2 regions of the Arthrobacter sp. YC-RL1 genome follow, and region 1 is predicted to be linked to the other one. Evidence: riboswitches for the same ligand, from Rfam matches in the RefSeq annotation. Region 1 holds a riboswitch; the other holds the start of a gene.
The links. Region 1 has a riboswitch for thiamine pyrophosphate ahead of ATC04_RS04895 (ECF transporter S component). Riboswitches for the same ligand answer to the same signal wherever they lie in the genome.
Positions count from the first base shown of each region.

Region 2: it holds a riboswitch for thiamine pyrophosphate, as region 1 does, so the genes downstream of both, thiO (glycine oxidase ThiO) here and ATC04_RS04895 (ECF transporter S component) in region 1, are expected to answer to the same signal.

Region 1 is NZ_CP013297.1:1,050,008-1,057,090, reverse strand. It holds gene ATC04_RS04905 (aminodeoxychorismate lyase) at 1-2, shown strand, start outside; gene ATC04_RS04900 (ATP-binding cassette domain-containing protein) at 9-2,333, opposite strand; gene ATC04_RS04895 (ECF transporter S component) at 2,330-2,950, opposite strand; TPP riboswitch at 3,015-3,133, opposite strand; gene ATC04_RS04890 (DUF4235 domain-containing protein) at 3,208-3,459, shown strand; gene mnhG (monovalent cation/H(+) antiporter subunit G) at 3,525-3,932, opposite strand; gene ATC04_RS04880 (monovalent cation/H+ antiporter complex subunit F) at 3,932-4,198, opposite strand; gene ATC04_RS04875 (Na+/H+ antiporter subunit E) at 4,195-4,827, opposite strand; gene ATC04_RS04870 (Na+/H+ antiporter subunit D) at 4,841-6,442, opposite strand; gene ATC04_RS04865 (Na(+)/H(+) antiporter subunit C) at 6,439-6,888, opposite strand; gene ATC04_RS04860 (Na+/H+ antiporter subunit A) at 6,885-7,083, opposite strand, start outside.
Region 2 is NZ_CP013297.1:1,425,726-1,432,808, forward strand. It holds gene ATC04_RS06715 (SDR family NAD(P)-dependent oxidoreductase) at 1-38, shown strand, start outside; gene ATC04_RS06720 (alpha/beta hydrolase) at 388-1,239, shown strand; gene ATC04_RS06725 (GNAT family N-acetyltransferase) at 1,384-1,848, shown strand; gene ATC04_RS06730 (OsmC family protein) at 1,853-2,284, shown strand; gene ATC04_RS06735 (hypothetical protein) at 2,485-2,781, opposite strand; TPP riboswitch at 3,010-3,114, shown strand; gene thiO (glycine oxidase ThiO) at 3,102-4,298, shown strand; gene thiS (sulfur carrier protein ThiS) at 4,295-4,537, shown strand; gene ATC04_RS06750 (thiazole synthase) at 4,542-5,396, shown strand; gene ATC04_RS06755 (ThiF family adenylyltransferase) at 5,393-6,553, shown strand; gene ATC04_RS06760 (GNAT family N-acetyltransferase) at 6,590-7,083, shown strand, end outside.

The DNA of each region.
Region 1 (7,083 bases):
AGCCCCGGCTACCAGATCAGGTTGTAGGTCCCGGCCCAGATGGCGGCCGCGATGGCCGCGGCGCCCAGCAGGACGCCGGCGGCCAGCACCGCACCGTCGCGCCGGGTGAAGGTGGCGGTGCGGATCCAGGTGCGCTGCCCGGTGCCGAAGCCCTTGGCCTCCATGGTGGTGGCCAGGCGCCCGGCCCGGCGGATCGCCTGCACCAGCAGCGCCAGTAGCTGGCCGAGCTTCGCACCCACGCGCTGGCGCACGGTGCCCAGGTTGCCGATGCCGCGGGCCCGCCGCGCCAGGGTCAGCGTGGTGAATTCCTCCACCATCAAGCCCAGCAGGCGCATGCCCGCCAAGGCACCGAGCACAAAACGGTGCGGCACCTTCAGCTGCTGGGACAGCGCGCCGCCCAGGTCGCTGGGGTTCGTGGTGGACAGCAGCAGCACCATCGGCACCGCCATGGCCAATGCGCGCAGCCCCGTGGCGACGCCTCCGGCCACCGAGCCCTCGGTGATGTCGAAGATCCCCAGATCCAGCAGCACCCGTCCCGAATCCTGGCCCACCAGGGCGATGCCCCAGGCCGCCATGACGCCGGCCGCCAGCAGCGGCCAGCCGCGGCGGAAGAACCCGCCGATGCCCAGCCCCGCCAGCGGCAGCATCAGCAGCGTGGCCGCGATGACCACCGCCGCCGAAACCCAGTCCACCGTGCTGATCAGCGGCAAGGTGGCCCCGGCGATCGCGCCGAACTTGGCCAGCGGATTGATCTTCGCCAGCCAGCTGTCCCCCACTGGGGCGTCCAGCATCGGCCCCGACGAGGTCCTCGCGGCGGCCACCTCGGCCGGCGCCAGCACCAGCTCGTCGGCCCCCAGCGCCGCGGCGAAATGCTCGTCATGGGTCACCGCGATGATCGCGGTGGATTCGGCGAGTTCCTCGATGAGCAGTTGCGCCAGCTCGCGCCAGGTGTTCGCGTCCTGCCCGAAGGTCGGCTCGTCAAGGATCACCACGTCCGGCGAGGCGGCCAGCACTGTGGCCACCGACAACCGGCGCTTCTCCCCTCCGGAAAGCGTGAACGGGTTGGCTTCGGCCAAGTCCTGCAGGCCAAGCCGCTCCAGCAACTCCTGCACCCGGGCCTCGACCTGCCGCGGATCGTACTTCTGCTCCTCGGCCGCGCCGTGCCTGGCGCGCAGCGGCGCGAAAGCCAGCTCCTCGCGCACGGACTGGGTGACGAACTGGTGCTCGGGTTCCTGGAACACCGAGCCGATGCGGGCGACCAGCGCTCCGGCCTTCCAGCTGAACGGCGAGGGCGGCAACCCGTCGGCCAGCTGGGGGCTGGCGGCGAACTGGCCTGACACAGGTTGCAGCAGCCCGCCCAGGGTCAGTGCCAGCGTGGACTTCCCTGCCCCGTTCTCCCCGCGGATCACCAGGGCCCTGCCGCCGGTGACCTCGAAGCTGGCCGGGGCGGTGCGCACAGCATGCTCGCCCCGCGCGCAAACCAGCTCCTCGGCGTGCAGCATCGGGGCGCCGCCGGCCCTCGGCGCCGGCGAGGTCTGCGGAACATAGCCCGGAATCCAGACCCCTGCCTGCGCCAATTCGGCGCGCACCGCCGCGTCCCCGGCCAGCGCCTCGGGGTGCAGGTCGTGGGCGATCCCCCCGCCGGGGGCCAGCACCAGCACCCGATCCACCTGCCGGGCCCACGCCTCCAGCCGGTGCTCCACCACGATCAGCGTCGCCCCGGTGGACTCCACGGCGCCGATCACTGCATCGCGCAACGGCGGGATGCTGCCCGGGTCGATATTCGCGGTCGGCTCGTCAAGCAGCATCAGCCCGGGGCGCATGGCCAGGATCCCGGCCAGGGCCAGGCGCTGCTTCTGCCCGCCGGACAGTTCCTGCGTGCGATGTTCGTAGCCCAGTGCGCCGAGCCCCACGGCGTCAAGCGCCTGCGGGATCCGCTCGCGGATCTCCTGCGGGTCGATGCCCAGGTTCTCGGCGCCGAAGGCGACGTCGTCACCCACCCGGCTCTGCACCACCTGGGTTTCCGGATCCTGCTGCATCAGGCCCACCGGGAAGCTGCGCGCGAACGCGTCCTGCCCGCCGACCAGCAGCTCGCCGGTGGGACCGGCGTCCTGGTCGACTTCGAGCACGCCGGCCAGCGCATGCAGGAAGGTGGATTTGCCGGCCCCCGAGGGGCCCAGCAGGAGCACCTTCTGACCTGCAGGGATCTGCACGTCAAGTCCGGCGATGGCCGGGCGGTCGCGCTCGGCATGCTGCCAGGTGAAGCCGCGCGCGCTGATCTCCACACCCTGCCGGGTCAGCGGGGCCGTACGCCCGTTGGCGGCGGCGCTCATTTGCGCACCGCAAGCGCCGGTTCCAGGTGCGCGCGGCGGCTGGCGAGGTTGCTCAGCGCGCCGGTGCGGGCCAGCGCCCGGGTAATCCACCAGGACAGCAGGCCGGCGACGACCAGGCCAGACACGGCGGTGGCTCCCACGTGGAACAGCTTCATGAACTCGGTGTATTCGGCCACGCTGCCCACGACGTAGGCTTCGCTGAGGCCGGCAAACAGGCCCGAGCCCAGGCCTGCAAGCAACGCCACCGGCAGGTTCCAGCGACGGTAGCGGAACAGCGCGAACACCAGCTCGGCGCCCAGGCCCTGGACCAGGCCGGAAATCAGCACCGGCATGCCCCAGTGCGTGCCCAGCAGCGCCTCGACCACGGCGGCCAGCACCTCGCAGAACAGTGCGGCGCCGGGCTTGCGGATGATCAGCGCGCCGAGCACCGCCGGGAACAGCCACAGGCCGGTAAGCAGGGCAGTGCCGGGTGGGAAGGCGGTGAAGGCCAGCGAGAACAGGCCGTAGCTCGCGGACCAGGCCCAGAAGACCACGCCGGAAGCGACGGCGATGACCGAGGCGATGACGATATCGACTACGCGCCAGGTGCTGCGCTGCGTCGTGCGGGTTGTGCTCATGAGGTGTCCTCCTTGATCAGGAGGGGGGATGAACGGAATCGGGGCGCTGTCCAGCGCCGGTCCGCATCCGAGATGCTCGACTTCCTTCGCCGGTACTAACCGGAGCAGGTTCGAGGGTCTGCGATCTATCGCACTCTCAGCGCCTTTCGCCGCGAACGGCTTGACGCTCCCCTGTCGGAATAATTACTGCCCACCCACCATACCGCAGGTAAGCTGGCAACGGAACGATAAGTCACAACGTTGAACGTGAGGTCCACATGAACGCAGTACAAAAGCTCATCGCAACCGGCATTTCCCTGGGTGCGGGCTTCCTCGGCAGCAAGCTGGTCGATCAGGTCTGGAAGGGTTTCACCGGCAACACCGCCCCGCGCAAGGGCAGCGAGGAAGCCGCCGAGGCTTCCATGCGCCAGGCGCTGGGCTTCGCCGTGTTCTCCGCCGTGGTCGCAGCGGTCATCCAAGTGCTGGCTGATCGCGGCACCACCAAGGCCATCGCCAAGTTCACCAAGTAGCACTCCAGCGCAACAGCAGCGGGGCATTGCCTGCTCAGGGAATGGCCCGCTGCTGTTGGTTGAAGTTATTTCGCGTCCGGCCCGGTCTCCTGCGGATCAATTTCCGGCACGGTCCCGGTGTGCGGGGCGGAGGTCACCTTCTCCACGACCTGGCGCAGCTCGTCGGAGTACAGGGTCTCCTTGGCCGCGTGCTTGGTGCGGTAGCCGGCGCGGCCGATCATGTGCGCAGACACCGGGGCGGTCAGCAGCTGCATCGCCCAGGCAAGGACGAGGACCGGGATGACGGTCCAGCTGCGCAGGTGGATGGCCAGTCCGGCGAAGATCAGCAGGAAGCCCAGCACCTGGGGTTTGGTGGCCGCATGCATGCGGGTGAGCATGTCGGGAAAGGTCAGCAGGCCGATGCCGGCAATCAGGGACATCAGGCAGCCCAGAATCAGCAGCACGGCGACGAGGATGTCGAGGAAAAGGTCCATTACGCGTTCCTCTGATCCGAGACATAGCGCGAGACGGTCACCGAGCCGATGAACCCGATGGTGCAGGCGGCGACCACGAACAGCACGTAGTCGGTGTGCCTGTTCAACGCCATCTCCAGGCACAGGGCCGCGGAGATGATCAGCAGCATGACATCCAGGGCCAGCACCCGGTCGAGGATTGAGGGGCCTTTCGCCACACGGACCAGGCAGGCGATGGCGCCCAGCCCGAGCAGGCTGCCGCAGATCCAGACGACAACTTCGATCATGGCTTCTCCTTTGTCCTTCTCACGCGGGGGCTGCATTCGTTCTTGATGGCTTCGTACTCGTCCTGGCTGCCGATGGCCATGATCAGGCGGCGTTCGATGTCGCGGATGTTCTCCCGCGCCTTCGCGACCTCCTGGGCCGAGTCGACGTCGATGTAGTGCAGATACAGGGTCGAGGAGCTGCGGTCCACGTCGAGCACGAAGGACCCGGGAATCAGCGTCAGCACATGGCCCACGGTCATCACGATCAGGTCCGAGTCGGTGCGCAGCGGCACCGCGATCACCGAGCTGCGCGTCTTCTTCCCGCGCACCACCGCCAGCCAGGCGACGTGGACGCTGGCGGCGACGACCTGGCCCAGGAACCATCCGAACAGCTTGACGCAGTACCAGAGGTTCAGCCGCCCGGAGAGCACCACCGGCGGCAGCGGGAACAGGTTCACGATGACCAGCGCGATGACGGCGCCAAAGATCAGGTTGCCCGGGGAGAAGTCCTGCCAGAGCGCTCCCCAGACGAAAACCAGCAGGAGCAGCAGCGGCCACTCCTGCTTGAGCGTGGCGCGGTGGCGGACGCCGGCGGTGTCCAGCGCGTCGTCGATGCGCTGGTCGCGCGGGGCCAGGTTCTTGTTCGGCATGTTGTCCCTCCGCTCAGTAACTCAGGATGGCGTTGATGTACGGTTCGTGGGCGATCAGCTGCGCCGCCACTCGCTGGCAGAACTCGAAGATCGGCCCGGCGAACACCGTCAGCGCGATGCCCGCCACCACCAGCGAGCCGGTGGCGTAGCGCATGCCCCAGGGCAGCGCCTCGGATTCGAGTTCGCGGGCCAGCTTCAGGCCCAGGTGCGGCGCCTGGGCGCCGCCGGCGGCGGTCTGGTCCGCGACCTTCGCCGCCTCGTCCACCAGGTCCGGGTTGGGGATCTCGGCGTCCGCCGCGCGGCGCCAGAACATGCGGGCCCACACGCGGATGATCGCCAGCAGGGTCAGCAGGCTGGTCAGCAGGCCGGCGGCGATGACCACCCAGGTCAACGCGTCTGCATCCTGCGCGGCCGCATGCAGCAGCCCGAACTTGCCCAGGAAGCCGGAGAACGGCGGGATGCCGCCCAAGTTGATGGCCGGGATGAAGAACAGCAGCGACAGCGCCGGGGACAGCTTGGCCAGCGATCCCAGCCGGGTCACGTTCGCGCTGCCGGCGCGGCGCTCGATCAGCCCCGCCACCATGAACAGCGAGGTCTGCACGATGATGTGGTGGCCGACGTAGTAGATGGTCGCCGCGATGGCCAGCTCGCCGCCCACGGCCACGCCGAAGATCAGGTAGCCGATGTGGCTGGTCAGCGTGAAGGACAGCATACGCTTGAAGTCGGTCTGCGCGATCGCGCCGAGGATACCGATGACCATGGTCAGCGCCGCGACCACCAGCAGCCCGGCGTTCACCGCGCCTCCCGGGAACAGCAGCGTCTCGGTGCGCACGATCGCGTACACCCCCACCTTGGTCAGCAGGCCGGCGAACACCGCGGTCACCGGGGCCGGGGCCGTCGGATAGGAGTCCGGAAGCCACAGCGACAGCGGGAAGACCGCCGCCTTGATGCCGAAGGCGATCAGCAGCAGCACATGCAGGATCAGCTGCGGTCCCTGGTCAAGCTGCGGCAGCTTCACTGCCAGGTCCGCCATGTTCACGGTGCCGGTCGCCGCGTAGGTCATCGCGATGCCCATCAGGAAGATCACCGAGGAGACCACGGAGACCACCACATAGGTGGTGCCCGCGCGGATGCGCTCGGCAGTGGCGCCCAGGGTCAGCAGCACGTAGCTGGCGGTCAGCAGGATCTCGAAGCCGACATACAGGTTGAACAGGTCAGCTGCCAGGAACGCGTTGGACACGCCGGCCAGCAGGATCAGGTAGGCCGGGTGGAACACCGACACCGGCCCGGGTTCGTCCCCGTCGGCCAGGCCCTGGCTGGTCGCGTAGAACAGCACCGCCAGCGACACCAGGGTGGAGATCAGCAGCATGAAGGCGCTGAAGCCGTCGACCATCAGCGAGATGCCCCACGGCGACTGCCAGCCGCCGATATGCACCGCGTAGCTCTCCCCGCCCCACACGGCGGCCAGCATGCCGGCTTCCAGGAGCAGGGTCACGCACAGGATGCCGATGGTGATCAGGCGCTGCAGCTTGATGCGGCGGCGGACCAGGAAGGCGGCGCCGGCGCCGAAGATCGGCAGTACCACCGCCAGCGGAGCAAGATCCAGGAAATTCACTCTTCCCCCTCGCGAATCGGTCGGCCTTCTTCGTCAACGAACTCGGTCGTGTCCTCGGCCACCGGCGAATCTTCCTCTTCGTCATAGGCGGTGGACTGCGACACCTTGATGTCTTCGGTGTCGTCGGCCAGCACGTCGGCGCTGGTCAGCGTCCAGGAGCGGTAGATCATCGCGAGCAGGAACGCGGTCACCGCGAAGGTGATCACGATCGCGGTCAGGATCAGCGCCTGCGGCAGCGGGTCGGAGTACTGATCGGCGGGCAGGTCGGGCTTGAACAGCGGCGCCGCGCCCTTGCGCCCGCCGGCCGTCAGGATCAGCAGGTTCACCCCGTTGCCCAGCAGCATGATGCCCAGCAGCACGCGGGTCAGGGTGCGTTCGAGCACCAGGTAGAACCCGGTGGCCAGCAGCACCCCGGTGATGACCAGGAAAGTGATGTTCACGCTCATCGGCCGACTCCCGTCTGCGACGCTTGGATTGGGTCATGCTGTTCGATGGGGCTGCGGCCCTCGGAGAGCAGGTCGATCTCGCTGCCCAGCGAGCGCAGCACGTCCTGCACCAGGCCGAGCACCACCAGGTACACGCCGATGTCGAAGATCGTGGAGGTCACGAACTTGTGCTCGCCGAAGACCGGAAGCCAGAAC
Region 2 (7,083 bases), 380 kb from region 1:
GAGTGGTACTGCGGGTTGACGGCGGAACCGAGGCATAGAGGATCGGGTCCCAAACTCCATGCCAATGCGTGAGGATTCCTAGACAAGATCCGAATCCACAGGTCCAACGGCTGTTGCAAAACCTGATTAAACAGGAACTGTAACGGCCGTGGCCTATTTAAGCAGGGGAATCAGAAACTTCACGTTTTGTTGGGTTGCACCGTCGCATCTCTACAACCGAGCACCGGTACTTAACAGGAGTCCTAGACCGGCCCACCTTGGTCCAGCTTGGCATGGCGCATGGGAATGTTGGTTAGTCGCGGAAGTCGTCTTCGGAGGGGCGGACCCGGTCATCGGCACGAGGGTAAGACTGAAGCAGGGTGGCAATGCGAGCAACCGCAGGAGGGCGTGAGTACCACCTTGAGAGAGGAGAAACTTTTGGAAATCAACGAGAACCTGGCTTCCGGCGTGCCGTATACCAAGGGCCAAGGGATTCCACTAGTCCTGATTCACGGGCACGGGGTCGACCACCGGATTCTCCTGGCCCTGGACGAGGTGCTGGCGGCGACCGGTGTTTTCCAACGGATCTACGTCGACCTTCCCGGCATGGGAGGCACCGCTGCACTGGACGGCGCCGGCGGCCTGCCGGAAATCGTCGACTGGCTTGAGCAGCTGATCCGGCGGCAGTGCGGGGAACGGCCGTTCGCGATGATCGGCAACTCGCTCGGGTCGCTGCTGGCCCAGGAGATGGCGGACCGCTTCGGCCCCCAGGTAGTCGGCATGGCGATGCTGGCGCCCTTGGTGTATCCCGCGCATTCGCAGCGGACCGTGCCGCCGCGGGAAATCCTGCTGCAGGATCCCGAGCTGCTGGCCGGGCTGCCGACGCAGGACGCGGATCATTATCAACAGATGTCGGTGCTCCAAACGGTGGAGAACTTCCAACGCTTCCGCACCCACGCGCTGCCCGGGATCCGCGCGGTGAACCTGCGTTCGCTGGCCAAGCTGTCCAAACGCTACTTCCTGGACGAGCTGCCGGTCGAGCGGACCTCCCAGCTGGCCTGCCCGGTGCTGATGCTGTGCGGGATGCAGGACCACGTCACCGGTTTCGCCGATCCGGGCAGGCTCGCTGCGAGGTATCCATCGGCCGAAATCGTTGTCGTTCCCGCGGCGGGGCACAACGTGCACCTTGACCAACCCGATATTGCGGCAGAAGAAATTACCGCCTGGAGCCGGGCCGTGCGTGCCTTTGCCGGGTCGTGAGTTGTAACAGTCGGAGATCCCGTGCCCGCTTTCACGGCACAGATGAGTCGGTACTTGTTACCAATCCGTGCTTCTCTGTGGCATCCCACTAGGAGAAAATCATGAGACAACACGCGGAGTATTCCACGGCTGGAAGGAGTTCAGATGTCTGAGAGGCTCGTTCTTCGCAACTGGACCAGCGTGGAGGAAGTACCCGAACTCCTGGATGTCTGGCGCAACTCGGTGGAGGGAGGACGCGACTTCCTCTCGGCCGCCGACGTGGACGCCGTTGCCAACGCTCTCGAAGCGGTCTACTCCCAGCGCGTCTCGGTGCGGATCGCCCAGCTGGGCAAGGAGATCATCGGCTTCGCCGCCTGGAGCGAAACACAGATCGAGCTCTTGTGGGTACGCCACCACGACCGCCACCACGGCGTGGGCAGCGCGCTGCTGAATGACATCCTCGCGCTGTGCCCGGCGGCCTGCATCCAGATCAATGGGCAGAACGCGAGCACCCTCTCGTTTTTTCTCGACCACGGGTTCCAGATCGAAAAGGAAGCCGAGCACACCGACCAGCTGGCCCGGATCCAGCTGCGCCATGTCCGGCTTTCGGCCCCGGACGTGTCACGATAGATCCATGAGCGAAAACACCCGTGAACTGCGTGAAGTCAAAGTCGAACGAGTAGAGTCCAAAAGGTACCGGGCGACCAGCGGCGAAACCGGTGCCAGCCTGGAATTCGGCCAGGGCGAAGGGCTGCTGACCCCGGTGGAGCTGCTGCTGGCGGCCATCGCCGGGTGCTCGGCCATCGACGTCGACGTGGCCACCACGCGCCGCAGCGAGCCGGAGAAGTTCGAGGTGGCCGCCAGCGGCTACAAGCTGAGCGAGGAGGGCGCCGGACGCATGGAGGACATCAAGATGTCCTTCGACCTGAAGTTCCCGGACACCGACGAGGGCCGCAAGGCCGCCGGCATGGTCGAGCGCATCGTGAAGCTCTCCCACGACAAGTACTGCACGGTCTCGCGCACCGTCGAGCTAGGGGCCAAGGTCACCAGCGAGATCGCCGACTAGCGAACCTCCGGCCGCGGCGGGAAGCCGGCAGGGAGCCGGCGCATCACAACGCCGCATCACAACATAGTCAACATGCAACTGCCCGGTGCAGCGGCTCGTGGGGCGGATTCGGGAAGACCGAATCCGCACGAGCGCTGCCCGGGCAGTTGCGCGTGCGCCGCCGCGCAGGGGAGCGTGCCCCGAGCGCGGACGGCGGAAGCCTAACGCTGGGCCAGGACCTGGAAGGTGATGGTTCCCTCGGCATCCACGTTCGCGTCGAGCACCTTGTCATCCAGGGCGTCGGTGACCAGCTCGTCGAGGAAGACGGGACTGCCCTCGCCCTGGATCACCTGGTCCGCCGGCTGCGGGCCGTCGACGACCCGCACGGCGAAACGCGCGGTCTGCTGGCTTTCGGTCTCGTCGGCGGGCTGGATGCGGAGCCCCGCCTCGTTGTCCTCCGTCTGGTTGGTGACCAGCGAGGTCACGATCGCATCGGCCTGATCGGTCAGTGTCAGCACTGTATTCTCCTTCCGGTTGCGGTGCCGCCCGGTTCCGGGCGCCTTCACGCAACGCTTCCGTACGAGCCGGGGCGCGGGCAAACGAACTCATGGATCTTTGAGGATTTACCCATCCGGCACCTTGGAACGAGGCGCGCCCGGGACTCCCGGACCGGCTGCGCCGCGCGCGAAGATGACGCGCCCGCGGCGCAGAGTTGGCATTTGTGGTGCAGCTCATGCCTATAATCGCTTCAACTCCGCGGGAGCCTGAACCGACCAGGCTGAGAGGGCACCGAGCCGACCGCTACACCTGATGCGGGTCATGCCGCCGTAGGAAGGAAGTGCCGTCGTTGCACGTTGCCATCATCGGGGCCGGGATCATCGGCTTGTCCACCGCCTTCGAACTGCGTTCGCGCGGCTGCGAGGTCACCGTCATCGACCCGGATCCCGGGCAGGGGGCCAGCCGCGCCGCGGCCGGCATGCTCGCCCCAGCCGCCGAAACCACCTGGGGCCACGGAATCCTGCACGAGCTGCTCGGCGCCTCCAACCAGGCCTACCCGGACTTCGTGCAGCGCATCGAGCAGGCCACCGGCCGGCGCCCGGACTACCTGCAGAACGCAACCCTGGTGGTCGCCGCCGAACCGGCCGACCGCGACGCCCTGCACGAGCTGGTGCAGCTGCAGACGTCCCTGGGCTTCAGCGCGCAGACCCTGCTGCCCAGCGCCGCCCGCCGGCTGGAACCGGCGCTGGCCAGCAACATCGCCGGCGCGGTGCGCTGCGCCGGGGACCACCAGATCGACCCGCGCTCCGTGGTGGCGATCCTGGCCGGGCACCTGGACGCCCAGCTGGTGCGCGAACCGGCCGTCGAGCTGCTGCAGCGTGCCGGGACCACCCACGCGGTGCGTACCCGCAGCGGCCGGATCATCGAGGCGGACCAGGTGGTGCTCGCCGCGGGCCTGGGCACCGTGGCCGGGACGCCGGAACTTCCGCTGCGCCCGGTCTACGGGGACATCTTCCGGCTGCAGGGCCCTGCGGGCCCGCGGCTGCTCACGCACACGGTGCGCGGGATCGTGCATCGCGACCCGGTCTACCTGGTGCCGCGCGCGGACGGCTCGCTGGTGCTGGGCGCCAGCAGCCGCGAGGACGGCAACGAGGCGGTCAACATCGGGCAGATGCACAAGCTGCTGGACAACGCCCGCCGCCTGGTGCCCGGGATCGTCGACTGCTCGCTGAACGAGGTCATCGCCCGCGCCAGGCCCGGCACCCCCGACGACCGGCCGCTGATCGGGCGGCTGGATGACGGAATGGTGCTCTCCACCGGCTATTCCCGCCACGGGGTGCTGCTCACCCCGTTCGGCTCCTCGCTGACCGCGGACCTGGTCCTGAGCCAGCCGCCGCACGCAGAGCACGCCCGGGCCGTGGACCCCGCGCGCTTCAGCGGCGGGAGTGCGCCGGACCCGGCAGGACTTTCCCGAGCTGAACCGTCCCGAACCGATCCTTCACGACTTGCACCGACCCGAATGGAGCTGCACCCATGACCATCGACATCACGCTGAACTCAACCCCCACCACGATCCAGCAGGGTTCCACCCTGCGCGATCTGGTCTCTTCGCACTTGGGCCGCGAACTTGACGAACAGGGCCAGGCCGCCGACGGCACCAAGCTGGGCCTGGCCGTCGCCGTGAACGGCGCGGTGGTCCCGCGCAGCGCTTGGGCGCAGCGGGAATTGGCCGCCGGCCACACCGTCGAACTCGTCACCGCCGCCCAGGGAGGCTGAACCAATGCAGCGCAGCACGCAGAACACCACTGAAACCACCGCCGCCGCGGACCTCACCGAGCTGGATGCCGTCAACGACGCCTTCGAGGTGGCAGGGCGCAGCTTCGGCTCCCGGCTGATCCTGGGCACCGGCGGGGCCACCTCGCTGAGCACCCTGGAGCAGGCGCTCGCGCTCTCCGGCACCGAATTGACCACGGTGTCCATCCGGCACTACTCGGCCGGCGGCTCGGCCAGCGTGTACGAGCTGCTGCAGCGCCACGGCATCGCCGCGCTGCCGAATACCGCTGGCTGCTTCACCGCCCGCGACGCGATCCTCACCGCCCACCTGGCGCGCGAGGCGCTGGAAACGAACTGGGTGAAGCTGGAGGTGATCGCCGACGAGCACACCCTGCTGCCCGACCCGCTGGAGCTGTTCGCCGCCGCCGAGCAGCTGGTCGCCGACGGCTTCGAGGTCTTCGCCTACACCAACGACGACCCTGCGCTGGCCGCCCGGCTGCAGGACGCCGGGGTCGCGGCGGTCATGCCGGCCGGGGCGCCCATCGGCTCCGGGCTGGGCATCCTGAACCCGCACAACATCGCCACCATCGTCTCCCGCGCCACCGTCCCGGTGATCCTGGATGCCGGGGTGGGTACCGCTTCCGACGCCGCGAAGGCGATGGAGCTGGGCTGCGACGCGGTGCTGCTGGCCAGCGCCGTGACCCGCGCCCACAACGCCCCGCTGATGGCCGCCGCGATGCGCGACGCCGTGCGCGCCGGACGCGCCGCCCGGCTGGCGGGGCGCATCCCGGTGCGCGACACCGCGCTGGCCTCCTCCCCGGGCGAGGGAATGATGCAGGCGCTGATCGGGGACTTCTCGTGAGCGGCCGCGCACCGCTGGTCGCACCGCGCACCGCGCTGGACCCTGCCCAGCTGGCCCGCTATTCCCGGCACCTGACCCTGCCCGGGGTCGGGGAGGAAGGCCAGCGCCGCATCGCCGCCGCGCGCGTGCTGGTCATCGGCGCCGGGGGACTGGGCAGCCCGATCTCCAGCTACCTGATCGCCGCCGGCGTGGGCACGCTGGCGGTCATGGACGACGACACCGTGGAGCTGTCCAACCTGCAGCGCCAGATCATGCACCGCCAGTCGGACGTCGGGGCGCGCAAGGTCGACTCGGTGCCCCGGCTGGCGGCGCAGCTGAACGACCAGGTCCTGGTGGTTCCCCTGGGGCAGCGGCTGACCCCGGACAACGCGCTGGAGCTGTTCGCCGGCTACGACCTGGTGATCGACGGCAGCGACAACTTCGCCACCCGCTACCTGTCAAACGACGCCGCCGAGCTGACCGGAACCCCGCTGGTGTGGGGCACGCTGTTCCAGTTCTCCGGCCAGGTCTCGGTGTTCGACCCGCGCACCGGGCCGATGCTGCGCGACCTGTTCCCGGAGATCCCGGACGCGGACTCGGTACCCAGCTGCGCCGAGGGCGGCGTGTTCGGCGCCCTGTGCGGGGTGGTCGGCTCGATCATGGCCGTCGAGGCGCTGAAGCTGATCACCGGAACCGGTGAAACCCTCTCCGGCAAGCTCTGGCTCTACGACGCGCTGAGCGCCGGGGTGCGCACCCTGTCCTTCGAACGCGACCCGCAGCGTGCCCGGGTGCGCAAGCTGGGGAACTACGCGCAGGAATCCTGCGCCCTGGCCCCGGCCGTTGGCCAGTTGGGCGCGGCGGAGCTGGAAACCCTGCGAGGCAGCCAAGCGGCGCCGGGCCGGGTGCTGGTCATCGACGTGCGCGAGGACTGGGAACGGCAGATCGCCGCCATCACCGGCAGCGTGCACGTGCCGCTGGATCAGGTGCTCTCCCGCGGCTGGGACGCGATCCCCGCCCAGGGCGCCACCCACGTGGTGCTCGCCTGCAAGAGCGGGGCCCGTTCGCTGCGCGCCGCCCAGGCGCTGGGCCCGCAGCCGGCCGGGGCGCAGGTGCTGAACCTGTCCGGCGGCACCCTGGAGTGGTACCAGCAGGTGCGCGGCGAGGCGCTGGCCTATTGACGACGCGGGCCAGCGGCCGGCTGGGATACTGGATCCATGGACGTATTGGGCGAACTGGCGTTTCGCGAACTCACCGACGCCGACGAGCAGCAGGCCATCGACGCGCACCACGCGCTGCTGGCCGACGACTTTGAATTCCTGCCCTCCTGGACGGAGAAGGGAAACTGGGCGGACTACGTGTACCGGATGAATGCCGGGCGGCGCGGGGAGCACGTTCCCGAGGGCTGGGTCCGCTCGGCCCTGTTCGTCGCGGTGGACCAGGACGGCTGGCTCCTGGGACGGGTGTCGGTGCGCTACGCATTGAACTCCTCCCTGGAGCATCTGGGCGGGCACCTCGGCTACGGGGTGCTGCCCGAGGCGCGCCGGCAGGGAGTCGCCGGGGCGCTGTGCCGTTTCGGGCTGGACGAGCTGCGCGCGGCCGGGGTCCAGAGGGCGCTGATCACCTGCGCCGCCGGCAACGTCGGATCGCGCGCCACCATCCTGCGCTGCGGGGGAGTTCCCGACGCGCAACGCCCTCAAGTCGTTGACGG